DNA from 3 places in the Sediminicurvatus halobius genome. Region 1 is predicted to be linked to each of the others. Evidence: predicted binding sites of a transcription regulator. Region 1 holds the regulator's gene; each other region holds the start of a gene.
What was found. The regulator sigma-54, encoded in region 1, starts transcription at its own class of promoters, with help from an activator protein. The targets are predictions, from matches to a motif close to TGGCANGNTNCNTGCTT.

Region 2: glnK (P-II family nitrogen regulator) is a predicted target of sigma-54. The motif match lies at 2,151-2,167, and genes of this name have one in related genera.
Region 3: fliE (flagellar hook-basal body complex protein FliE) is a predicted target of sigma-54. The motif match lies at 1,696-1,712, and genes of this name have one in related genera.

What each region holds. Positions count from the first base shown of each region.
Region 1 covers NZ_CP086615.1:901,313-904,582, forward strand. Annotated here, with positions in the region: gene LMH63_RS04105 (hypothetical protein) at 1-248, opposite strand, end outside; gene ptsN (PTS IIA-like nitrogen regulatory protein PtsN) at 245-715, opposite strand; gene hpf (ribosome hibernation-promoting factor, HPF/YfiA family) at 786-1,112, opposite strand; gene LMH63_RS04120 (RNA polymerase factor sigma-54) at 1,133-2,605, opposite strand; gene lptB (LPS export ABC transporter ATP-binding protein) at 2,753-3,270, opposite strand, start outside.
Region 2 covers NZ_CP086615.1:3,653,448-3,656,717, forward strand. Annotated here, with positions in the region: gene azu (azurin) at 1-89, opposite strand, end outside; tRNA gene LMH63_RS17065 (tRNA-Phe) at 230-305, shown strand; gene LMH63_RS17070 (ammonium transporter AmtB) at 469-1,707, opposite strand; gene glnK (P-II family nitrogen regulator) at 1,743-2,081, opposite strand; gene ubiK (ubiquinone biosynthesis accessory factor UbiK) at 2,340-2,630, shown strand; gene LMH63_RS17085 (YifB family Mg chelatase-like AAA ATPase) at 2,699-3,270, shown strand, end outside.
Region 3 covers NZ_CP086615.1:1,995,075-1,998,344, forward strand. Annotated here, with positions in the region: gene LMH63_RS09090 (sigma-54 dependent transcriptional regulator) at 1-843, shown strand, start outside; gene fliE (flagellar hook-basal body complex protein FliE) at 1,750-2,076, shown strand; gene fliF (flagellar basal-body MS-ring/collar protein FliF) at 2,094-3,270, shown strand, end outside.

The DNA.
Region 1 (3,270 bases):
AGCCAGCGATCCAGCCGGCGGGAGAGATCCTGATCGCCGAGCGGGGAGTGGATGATCGGCGCGGCGCCGCCGGCGAGTGGCGGCAGGCGGAGGTGGTCCGGTGCCTCCGGCAGGCGCCGGACGGGGCAGTCGCCACCGTCGCCGAACCACCGGCCCACGGCCACGGGCAGCCCGGCGGTGGCGTCGCCGGCCGCGTGCCTGCCCGCCAGCGCCCTGGCGAGCGCCGGAATGCCGAGGTGCACGATCATGAGCCGCTGCGGCTGTCCTGCCAGGCAAGCACCGTCTCGTAGAGCTCGGTCTCCGAGCCGCAGGTGCGCAACCGCTCGCAGAGATCCGGGTCGCTGAACATCTCGGCAAGGCGGGCAAGGATGCGCAGGTGTTCGTCGGTGGAGTGCTCGGGCACCAGCAGGGCGAACAGCAGATCCACCGGCTGGCGGTCGATGGCGTCGAAGTCCACCGGCTTGTCCAGCCGCAGCAGGGCGGCGGTGGCCTGATCGATGCCCGGGGCGCGGGCATGGGGCAGCGCCACGCCCTTGCCGAGCCCCGTGCTGCCGAGGCGCTCGCGGCTGATCAGGCTCTCGAAGACCGCGCGCGTCGACGGATCGGCGTCGTCGCCCGTGAGCAGCTCGCTCAGCAGCTCCAGGCAGCGCTTCTTGCTGGTGGCAGTGGCCCCGCAGCGGGTGCGCTCGGGTGCCAGCAGGTTGGCGATGTTCATGTCGACCCCGTGTCGCGGATGATGGCGGGGCGGCCGCCGGGCGCTTGGGTGCCCGGCGGCCGCCCCGCGCTCACGGCTCCAGTGTCTGGCCCACCGCGCCCTCGCTGCGATGGTGGTCGGTGCGCTTCTCCTTGTGCTTGACCACCTGGCGATCGAGCTTGTCGACCAGGGCGTCGATGGCGGCGTACATGTCCTCCTGGAGGGCGTCGGCGAACAGCTTGGCACCGCTAAGCGCCAGTGTGGCCTCGGCCTTCTTGGCCACCTTCTCCACGGTGAGGATCACGTGCACGTCCACCACGTTGTCGAAGTGCCGCTCGAGGCGCTGGAACTTCTCGTGGACATAGTCGCGCAGCGCATCGGTGATCTCCACGTGGTGGCCGGTGACGTCGATCTGCATAAGGCCCTCCTTCCTGGCGCTCAGGCCAGCCGCTTGCGTTCGGTGGACGAGGCGATGGCCATGGCCTCTCGGTACTTGGCCACCGTCCTGCGTGCCACGTTGATGCCCTCTTCGCGCAGGATCTCGGCGAGCCGCGAGTCGCTCAGCGGGCTCGCCGGATCCTCGTCGGCGACCAGGCGCCGGATGCGCGCGCGAATCGCCGTGGCGGAGCATTCGCCGCCGTCCACGGTCTGCACGTGACTGGAGAAGAAGTACTTGAACTCGAAGGTCCCGCGCGGGGTGTGCATGTACTTCTGGTTGGTGATGCGCGAGACCGTGGACTCGTGCATCTCGATGGTTTCGGCCACCTCGCGCAGCACCAGCGGCTGCATCGCCTCCTCGCCCTGCTCGAGGAAGCCCCGCTGGCGCTCGACGATGCACTCCGCCACCTTGAGCAGGGTGTCGTTGCGCGATCGCAGGCTCTTGATCAGCCATCGCGCCTCCTGCAGGTGCTGGCGCATGAGGCTGTTGTCGCGGCTGTTGTCGGCCCGGCGCACCAGGCTGGCGTAGTAGCTGTTCACCCGCAGCCGCGGGCAGGCGTCCGGGTTCACCTCCACCTGCCAGTCGCCGTTGACGCGGCGCACGAACACGTCCGGCACCACGTACTCGGTGCGCTCGGTGCTGAAGCGCGCGCCGGGGCGGGGGTCCAGGGTCTGCACCAGCGCCAGGGCCGCCTGCAGGGTCTCGAGGTCGAGCCGCATGCGGCGCTTGAGCTGGGCGAACTGGCGGCTGACCAGCAGCTCCAGGTGCTGGTCCACGAGCTCGCGGGCCGCCGCCAGATGGGGCGTGGCCGGGTCCAGCTGGTCCAGCTGCACCAGCAGCGCCTCGCGCACGTCCCGGGCCGCCACACCCACCGGGTCCAGCCGCTGCACCCGGGCCAGCACCGCCTGCAGGTCGTCCGGCTCCACCTCCAGCTCCGGCGGCAGGCCGGCGCCGATCTCCTCCAGCGGCTCGCCGAGGTAGCCGTCGTCGCGCACGGCGTCGACGATGGCCTCGGCGATGGCCATGTCCCGGGGCGAGATCGGAGCCATCTGCAGCTGCCAGATGAGGTAGTCGCGCAGGGATTCCTCGCCGCCGGACTGGTTCTCGAAGAGGTCGCGCTCGTCGTCGGAACCGGAGTGGCTGTAGGTGGTGCTGCCGTCGTAGACGTCCTCCCAGCTGGAGTCCACCGGGAGGTCCTCGGTGAGGCGCGCGGCATCCGGCTCCTCGCCGCCGAGATCCTGTTCCGTGCGGTCCGGTGCGGCCTCCGACGCCTCGGCCCCGTCCTCGTCGCGCTCCGCGGCCGCCTCGAGCTCCGCTTCCTCCGCGGCCTCGAGCATCAGGTTGGACTCCAGCGCCTGCTGGATCTCCATGCGCAGTTCGAGGGTCGGCAGCTGCAGCAGCCGGATGGCCTGCTGCAGCTGCGGGGTCATGGTGAGCTGTTGCCCGAGTCGGAGCTGTAGCGACTGCTTCATCGTCGTCAGTGGCCACCCGGGGAAGTGGAGTGCGTCGGGCGCCCCCCCGGCACCCTTTTGCTGTGCTTCATCGTAGTGCAATTCCCCCTGTCCGGAAACGGCAGGGTAACGCCGTCGGCATGAAACCTGCTAACGCCGGTCGGGCGCTCACAGCCGGAAATCCTCGCCGAGGTAGACGTCTCGCACCTGGCGGTCGGTCAGGATCGTGTCGGCATCGCCTTCAACGATGACCCGGCCGTCGGCGAGGATGCAGGCGCGATCCACCAGCCCCAGCGTCTCGCGCACGTTGTGGTCGGTGATGAGCACGCCGATGCCGCGGGCGGCGAGGTGGCGCACGATGGCCTTGATGTCCCCCACCGAGATCGGGTCGACGCCGGCAAAGGGCTCGTCGAGCAGGATGAACCGCGGCTCCGCGGCCAGGGCACGGGCGATCTCCACCCGCCGGCGCTCGCCCCCGGAGAGGCTGATGCCCTGCTGGTCGCGCAGATGGGCGACGTGGAATTCCTCCAGCAGCGCCTCCATGCGCTGGTGCCGCGCGCGGGCATCGAGCCCCGGGCGCGTCTCCAGGATGGCGAGCAGGTTGTCCGCCACCGAGAGCTTGCGGAAGACCGAGGCCTCCTGGGGCAGATAGCCGATGCCGAGGCGGGCGCGCTGGTGCATCGGGG
Region 2 (3,270 bases), 1.4 Mb from region 1:
AGCTCGCAGTCGTCCTGGGCGAATGCCGGCATGGGCGCGAAGGCGAGCAGGCCGAGCACGGCCGCAACAGTCACGAGACGATGGATCATTGCACGCTCCTTTCTTCTTGAGAATGGCTGGATCGAAAACGGGTCGTGTTTGCGACACCAATCCGAGCCGGAGGGTTCCATAGGTGCATGGGAGCCGACTTGACCGAACTCAACCCATCGGTTTGAATACCGGCTCTCCGGGCCAGGTAGCTCAGTCGGTAGAGCAGCGGATTGAAAATCCGCGTGTCGGCGGTTCGATTCCGTCCCTGGCCACCATATTCCCTTCCTCATTACGCATCGCCTGAGCCAGCGTTACGGCATCCGCGCACGCGGAAGGCGGCACAGGCGCGGGCAGGGTGGCGTGGGGGGATCCCGCCCGTGCCACCGACGAAAAAGGCGCCCCGCAGGGCGCCTCGTGCTGCCTGGATCCGGACCCGGATCAGCTGGTCCGGGTGAACTCCGGGTAGGCCTCGAGGCCGCACTCGCCGATGTCGAGGCCCTCGAACTCCTCTTCCTCGCTGACGCGGATGCCCATCACCGCCTTGATGATGCCCCACACCAGCAGGCTCGCCAGGAACACCCACAGGAAGATCACCACGATGCCGAGGATCTGCGCCCCGAAGGTGGCTCCGGGGTTGGTCAGCGGCACCGCCAGCAGGCCCCAGATGCCCGCCGTGCCGTGCGCCGAGATCGCGCCCACCGGGTCGTCGATCTTCAGCTTGTCCAGCCCCACGATGGAGAACACCACCAGCACGCCGCCCACCGCACCGATGAACGTCGCCGCCAGCGGCGCCGGCGTCAGCGGCTCGGCGGTGATCGCCACCAGGCCCGCAATCGCCCCGTTCAGCGCCATGGTCAGGTCGGCCTTGCCGAACAGCACCCGCGCGGTGGTCAGCGCCGCCACCACGCCGCCGGCCGCGGCCATGTTGGTGTTCACAAAGATCGCCGCCACCGCGTTGGCGTCGGCAATATTGGAGAGCACCAGCTGCGAGCCGCCGTTGAAGCCGAACCAGCCAAGCCAGAGGATGAACGTGCCCAGCGTCGCCAGCGGCAGGTTCGCCCCGGGGATCGCCCGCACCTGGCCCTCGGGGCCGTACTTACCGCGCCGCGCGCCGAGCAGCAGCACGCCGGCGAGCGCCGCCGCGGCACCGGTCATGTGCACCACGCCCGAGCCCGCGAAGTCCTGGAAGTTGTTGGCGTCAAGGAACCCCCCGCCCCACTTCCAGTAGCCCTGCACCGGGTAGATGAAGCCGGTCATCACCACCGCAAAGAGCAGAAACGACCACAGCCGCATGCGCTCGGCGATCGCCCCGGAGACGATGGACATGGCGGTGGCGACGAACACCACCTGGAAGAAGAAGTCCGAGAGGTTGGAGTAATACCCCCCCTCGCCGGCGAGCACCGCCTCGGGGCTGTTGTCCGCGCCGATCAAAAAGCCCAGCCCCGGCAGCACTCCGCTGCCCCCGCCGTACATGATCTGGTAGCCGCAGAGCAGGTACATGATGCTCGCCACCGCGTACAGCGCGACGTTCTTGGTCAGGATCTCGGCGGTGTTCTTCGCCCGCACCAGCCCCGACTCCAGCATCGCAAACCCGGCCGCCATCCACATCACCAGCGCGCCGCTGACCAGGAAGTAGAACGTGTCCAGCGCGTACGCCAGCTCCGTCAACTGTTCCATTGTGATTCTCCTTCAGTTGTCTTCGCGGCCTGCGCTCAGAGCGCGTCCTTGCCGGTCTCGCCGGTGCGGATGCGGATTGCCTGCTCGAGGGTGGTGACGAAGATCTTGCCGTCGCCGATCTTGCCGGTATTGGCGGCCTTGCTGACGGCTTCCACCGCACGCTCGACGAGGCTGTCATCGAGGGCGACCTCGATCTTCATCTTGGGCAGGAAGTCGACCACGTACTCGGCCCCACGGTAGAGCTCGGTGTGCCCCTTCTGACGGCCGAACCCCTTGACCTCGGTGACGGTGACACCCTGTACGCCGATATCGGACAGGGCCTCGCGCACGTCGTCGAGCTTGAATGGCTTGATGATCGCGGTGATGAGCTTCATCCCTAATCTCCCCGATACGCTGCGACACGCCGTCGCAGGCGGTGAACGTTTGTGGACTCGCCGGTGGAAATGCAGCCTCTGTGCCAAGCACTGCAGAGAGCCGTCTGGCGACAGTCGGCCGGCGCGCAGACCGCGCTTGCGCACCACGGTGGTGCACCCACCGGCCCATCGATGCACCTGGCTGGGGCGTTGCGAGCCGATAGGCATGGCCGCCGCAGCGCCGTACACTGGAGCCAATAGTCGAAAGAGGTGATGGCTATGCTCGACCCTCGACAGCTCGACGAGCTGGCCCGCCGCTTCTCGGAGCATCTGCCGAGCGGCCTGCGGGACTTCCAGCAGGAAGTGGAGAAGAACACGCGGGTAGCGCTGCAGAGCGCATTCAACCGCATGGAGCTCGTCACCCGGGACGAGTTCGACGCCCAGACCAAGGTGCTCGCCCGAACCCGGGAGCGCCTGGAGGCCCTGGAGCAGCGCATCGCCGCGCTCGAGGGCGGGAACGACGGCGACGCCGCCCAGCCGGCCGGCGGGTCGCCCGCGCCGCAGGAGTAGACCGCCGCCGGGAGTCTGCGCCGCAGAAATCTTCCGAGCGACGCAAAGGCACAGGGAGGTGCTGACCCATGACGCTCGCCGTGGTCCAGTCACGGGCCGCGCTTGGTGTGGACGCTCCGCTGGTCACCGTCGAGGTGCATCTGGCGGGCGGCCTGCCATCGCTTTCCATCGTCGGACTGCCCGACACCGCGGTACGCGAGGCCCGCGACCGCGTGCGGGGGGCGCTGGCCACCAGCGGCTTCGAGTTCCCCCGCCGGCGCATCACCGTCAATCTCGCGCCGGCGGACCTGCCCAAGGATGGTGCACGCTTCGACCTGCCCATCGCCCTGGGGATACTGGCCGCGTCAGGCCAGCTCGACCCCGCCGCCCTGGAGCACACGGAGTTCGCCGCCGAGCTTGCCCTGGGCGGCGCCCTGCGCCCGGTCTCGGGGACCCTGCCGCTGGCGCTGCGCGCTGACGCGGCCGGGCATGCGCTGATCGTCGCCGCGGCGAATGCGGCTGAGGCGGCCCTCGGCGGCGGCACGGTGCACGGCGCCGAGCACCTGCTTGCCGTCTGTGCCCATCTCGAGGGCCGTGAGCGGCTGCCGGTCGCCGAGGCCAACGCCGCCCCCTCCGGCGAACCCCCACCCGATCTGGCGGA
Region 3 (3,270 bases), 1.1 Mb from region 1:
CCGGGGGAGCTGCTGGAGAGCGAGCTGTTCGGCCATGAGAAGGGCGCCTTCACCGGCGCCATCTCCTCGCGCCAGGGGCGCTTCGAGCTCGCTCAGGGTGGCACGCTCTTCCTCGACGAGATCGGTGACATGAGCCTGCCCATGCAGGTGAAGCTCCTGCGCGTGCTGCAGGAGCGCACCTTCGAGCGCGTCGGCTCCAACCGCACCCAGCACGCCGATGTGCGTATCCTCGCGGCCACCCACCGCGATCTGGAGGCGCGCATCGTCGAGGGCGAGTTCCGCGAGGACCTCTTCTACCGCCTGAACGTCTTCCCCCTGGAGCTGCCACCGCTGCGCCGGCGCGCCTCGGACATCCCCGTGCTGATCGAGGAACTGGTGCGCCGGATCGAGGACGAGGGCCGCGGCTCGGTGCGCATCTCGCCCCGGGCGCTGTCGGTGATGAGCCAGTATCCCTGGCCCGGCAACGTGCGCGAGCTTGCCAATGTGGTGGAGCGCCTGGCTATCCTCGCCCCCTACGGCGAGGCCGCGCTGGACGACCTGCCGGAGAAGCTCCTCGCCGCCGCCGAGGAGCTGCCGGAGGACGCCGGGATCGCTGCGGAGGACGAGGCGCACGAGCCCCCCACCAACGGCCACGCCCATCCGGGTGGCCTGGGTCAGATCCGCGTCGCCCCCGACGGCATCGACCTGCGCGGGATCATGGGCGACCTCGAGCAGCGCCTCATCCGCGAGGCCCTGGACGCCAGCGAGGGCGTCGTCGCCCAGGCGGCGAAGCTGCTCAACCTGCGCCGGACCACGCTGGTGGAAAAGCTGCGCAAGTACGATATCCAGCGGGATACAGCCTGACGCCGCCGGCGCGTGGCCGGCCGTGGCCGCGAGACAACCGCGAAGGCGCAAAGGGTGCGAAGGGGAAGCCCTGAGGTAGGTCGGCAAGCGCGCAGCGCTCGCCGACGCGCCGGCAGGCGAATCTCCCGTTTTACCGCTACTCGACAGCCACGCGAGGAACCGGCCTGTTCGCCTGCCGGCGTGTCGGGTACCGCCTGCGGCGGTTCCCGACCTACGTCATGTCCGCTTCTCGCGTTGTGCATCGTGGTGTTCGTGGTGTCGTTGTGTTGACCTTCCGCCGTCCTGGTCGGGGACGTCGCACACGGCTTCGCCTTGCACGACCTACGGCTCCCGTCGTTGCCCTTCGCGACCTTCGCGCCTTTGCGGTTGGTCTTCTGCCCCGCGTGGCACCGGCATATTCGCCTGCCGGCGTGTCGGGTACCGCCTGCGGCGGTTCCCGACCTACGCCATATCCGATTCCCGCGTTGTGAACCGTGGTGTCCGTTGTGTCGTTGTGTTGACCTTCCGCCGTCCTGGTCGGGGACGTCGCACACGGCTTCGCCGTGCACGACCTACGGCTCCCGTGGTTACCCTTCGCGGCCTTTGCGGCTTTGCGGTTGCTCTTCAGCCAAGCCAGGCACCGGCCTGTTCGCCTGCCGGCGTGTCGGGTACCGCCTGCGGCGGTTCCCGACCTACGTCATATCCGATTCCCGCGTTGTGAACCGTGGTGTTCGTTGTGTCGTTGTGTTGATTTCCCGGCGTCGGGATCGGGGACGTCGCACACGGCTTCGCCGTGCACGACCTACGCCCCTCCCAAAAAATCTTCCCCTTTGTGAATCTTCGTGTCTTTGTGTTTGTTCCCCGCCCGACCCCTGGCCCGAAACCTGCATTCACCCCGCCAGCATGCTTTGACCAGCGAGGTGAGCCATGACGGACGTGCGGATGCAGCAGGTGCTCGAGCAGATGCGGGCGCTGCAGGCGCAGGCGGCAGGGGGCGTCCAGGCGCCGGCCCAGGGGCCGCAGCAGGCGGGGCAGGGGGACTTCTCCTCGGTGCTGCGCTCGGCCATCGACACCGTCAACGAGACGCGCCAGGCGTCCAGTCAGAAAACCGACGCCTTCCTTCGCGGCGAGGACGTTTCCCTGACGGAGGTCATGATCGCCTCGCAGAAGTCCCGGGTCGCCTTCGAGGCCACGAAGCAGGTCCGCAACCGCCTGCTGGAGGCCTATCAGGAAATCTCACGGATGCAGGTCTGAGGGCGGGGAACGTCTAGATGGCACAGTCAGCACAGGCAATGACCCAGGGCAGCGCCGCCGGTGCCATGGGCGGCGGGGGGATGCCGGAGCAGGGCCGGCTCGGGGCACTGATCGCGGAATACCTAGGCCCCAACGCCCTGCGCCAGCTCGGGCTCATCATCGGCCTGGCCGCGGCGGTGGCCGCGGGCGTGGGGCTGTTCCTGTGGGCGCAGGAGCCGGTGCACCGGGCACTGTTCGCCGATCTGCCGGCGGAGGACGTGGCGGCGGTGCAGCAGGCGCTGGACGGCGCCGGCATCCCCTACCGCAACGGCCCCGGCGGCAGCATCGAGGTGCCGGCGGGTCAGCTTGACCAGGCGCGACTGATGCTCGCCGAGCAGGGCCTGCCCAACGCCGGCGGCGTCGGGTTCGAGAGCCTGCGCCAGGACCAGGGCTTCGGCACCAGCCGCTTCATGGAGAACGCCCGCTTCCAGCGTGCCCTGGAGACCGAGCTCGCCCGCACCATTACCAGTCTGGACGCCGTGGGCGAGGCCCGGGTACACCTCGCCATCCCCGAGCGCAGCGTCTTCCTGCGCGACCGCCAGGCCCCCCGCGCCTCGGTGACCGTCGGCCTGCACCAGGGGCGCAGCCTCAGCGACCGCCAGGTCAATGCCATTGCGCAGATGGTCGCGAGCGCGGTGCCGGATCTGGCGCTGGAGAACGTGGCGGTGGTGGACCAGCGCGGCCGCCTGCTCACGGACATGGGCGGCGACGAGGGCATGCAGGGCAGCGGCGAGCAGCTCGCCATGCGCCAGCGCATCGAGGACGCCTACGCCCGCCGCATCCAGGACCTGCTCACCCCGATCGTCGGCGAGGGCAATGTCCGCGCCGAGGTGAGCGCGCGCCTGGACTTCTCCGAGGTGGAGAGCACCGAGGAGATCTACGACCCGGAGAGCCAGGTGCTGCGCAGCGAGCAGACCCAGGAGCAGCGCAGCCAGCGCGGCCAGGGCGCCATGGGCATTCCGGGCGCGCTCACCAATCAGCCTCCGGGGGCCGGAGAGCTGGAGGACCCGGCGGGCGACGCCGCGGCGGCCGGCGAGGCCGGCGCCGAGGAGGAGGGCGAGGCGAGTGAAAGCGAGGTGGTGGACGCCACCTCCAGCGCCACCCGCAACTTCGAGATCAACCGCACGGTGCGCCACGTCCGCACCCCGAGCGGCG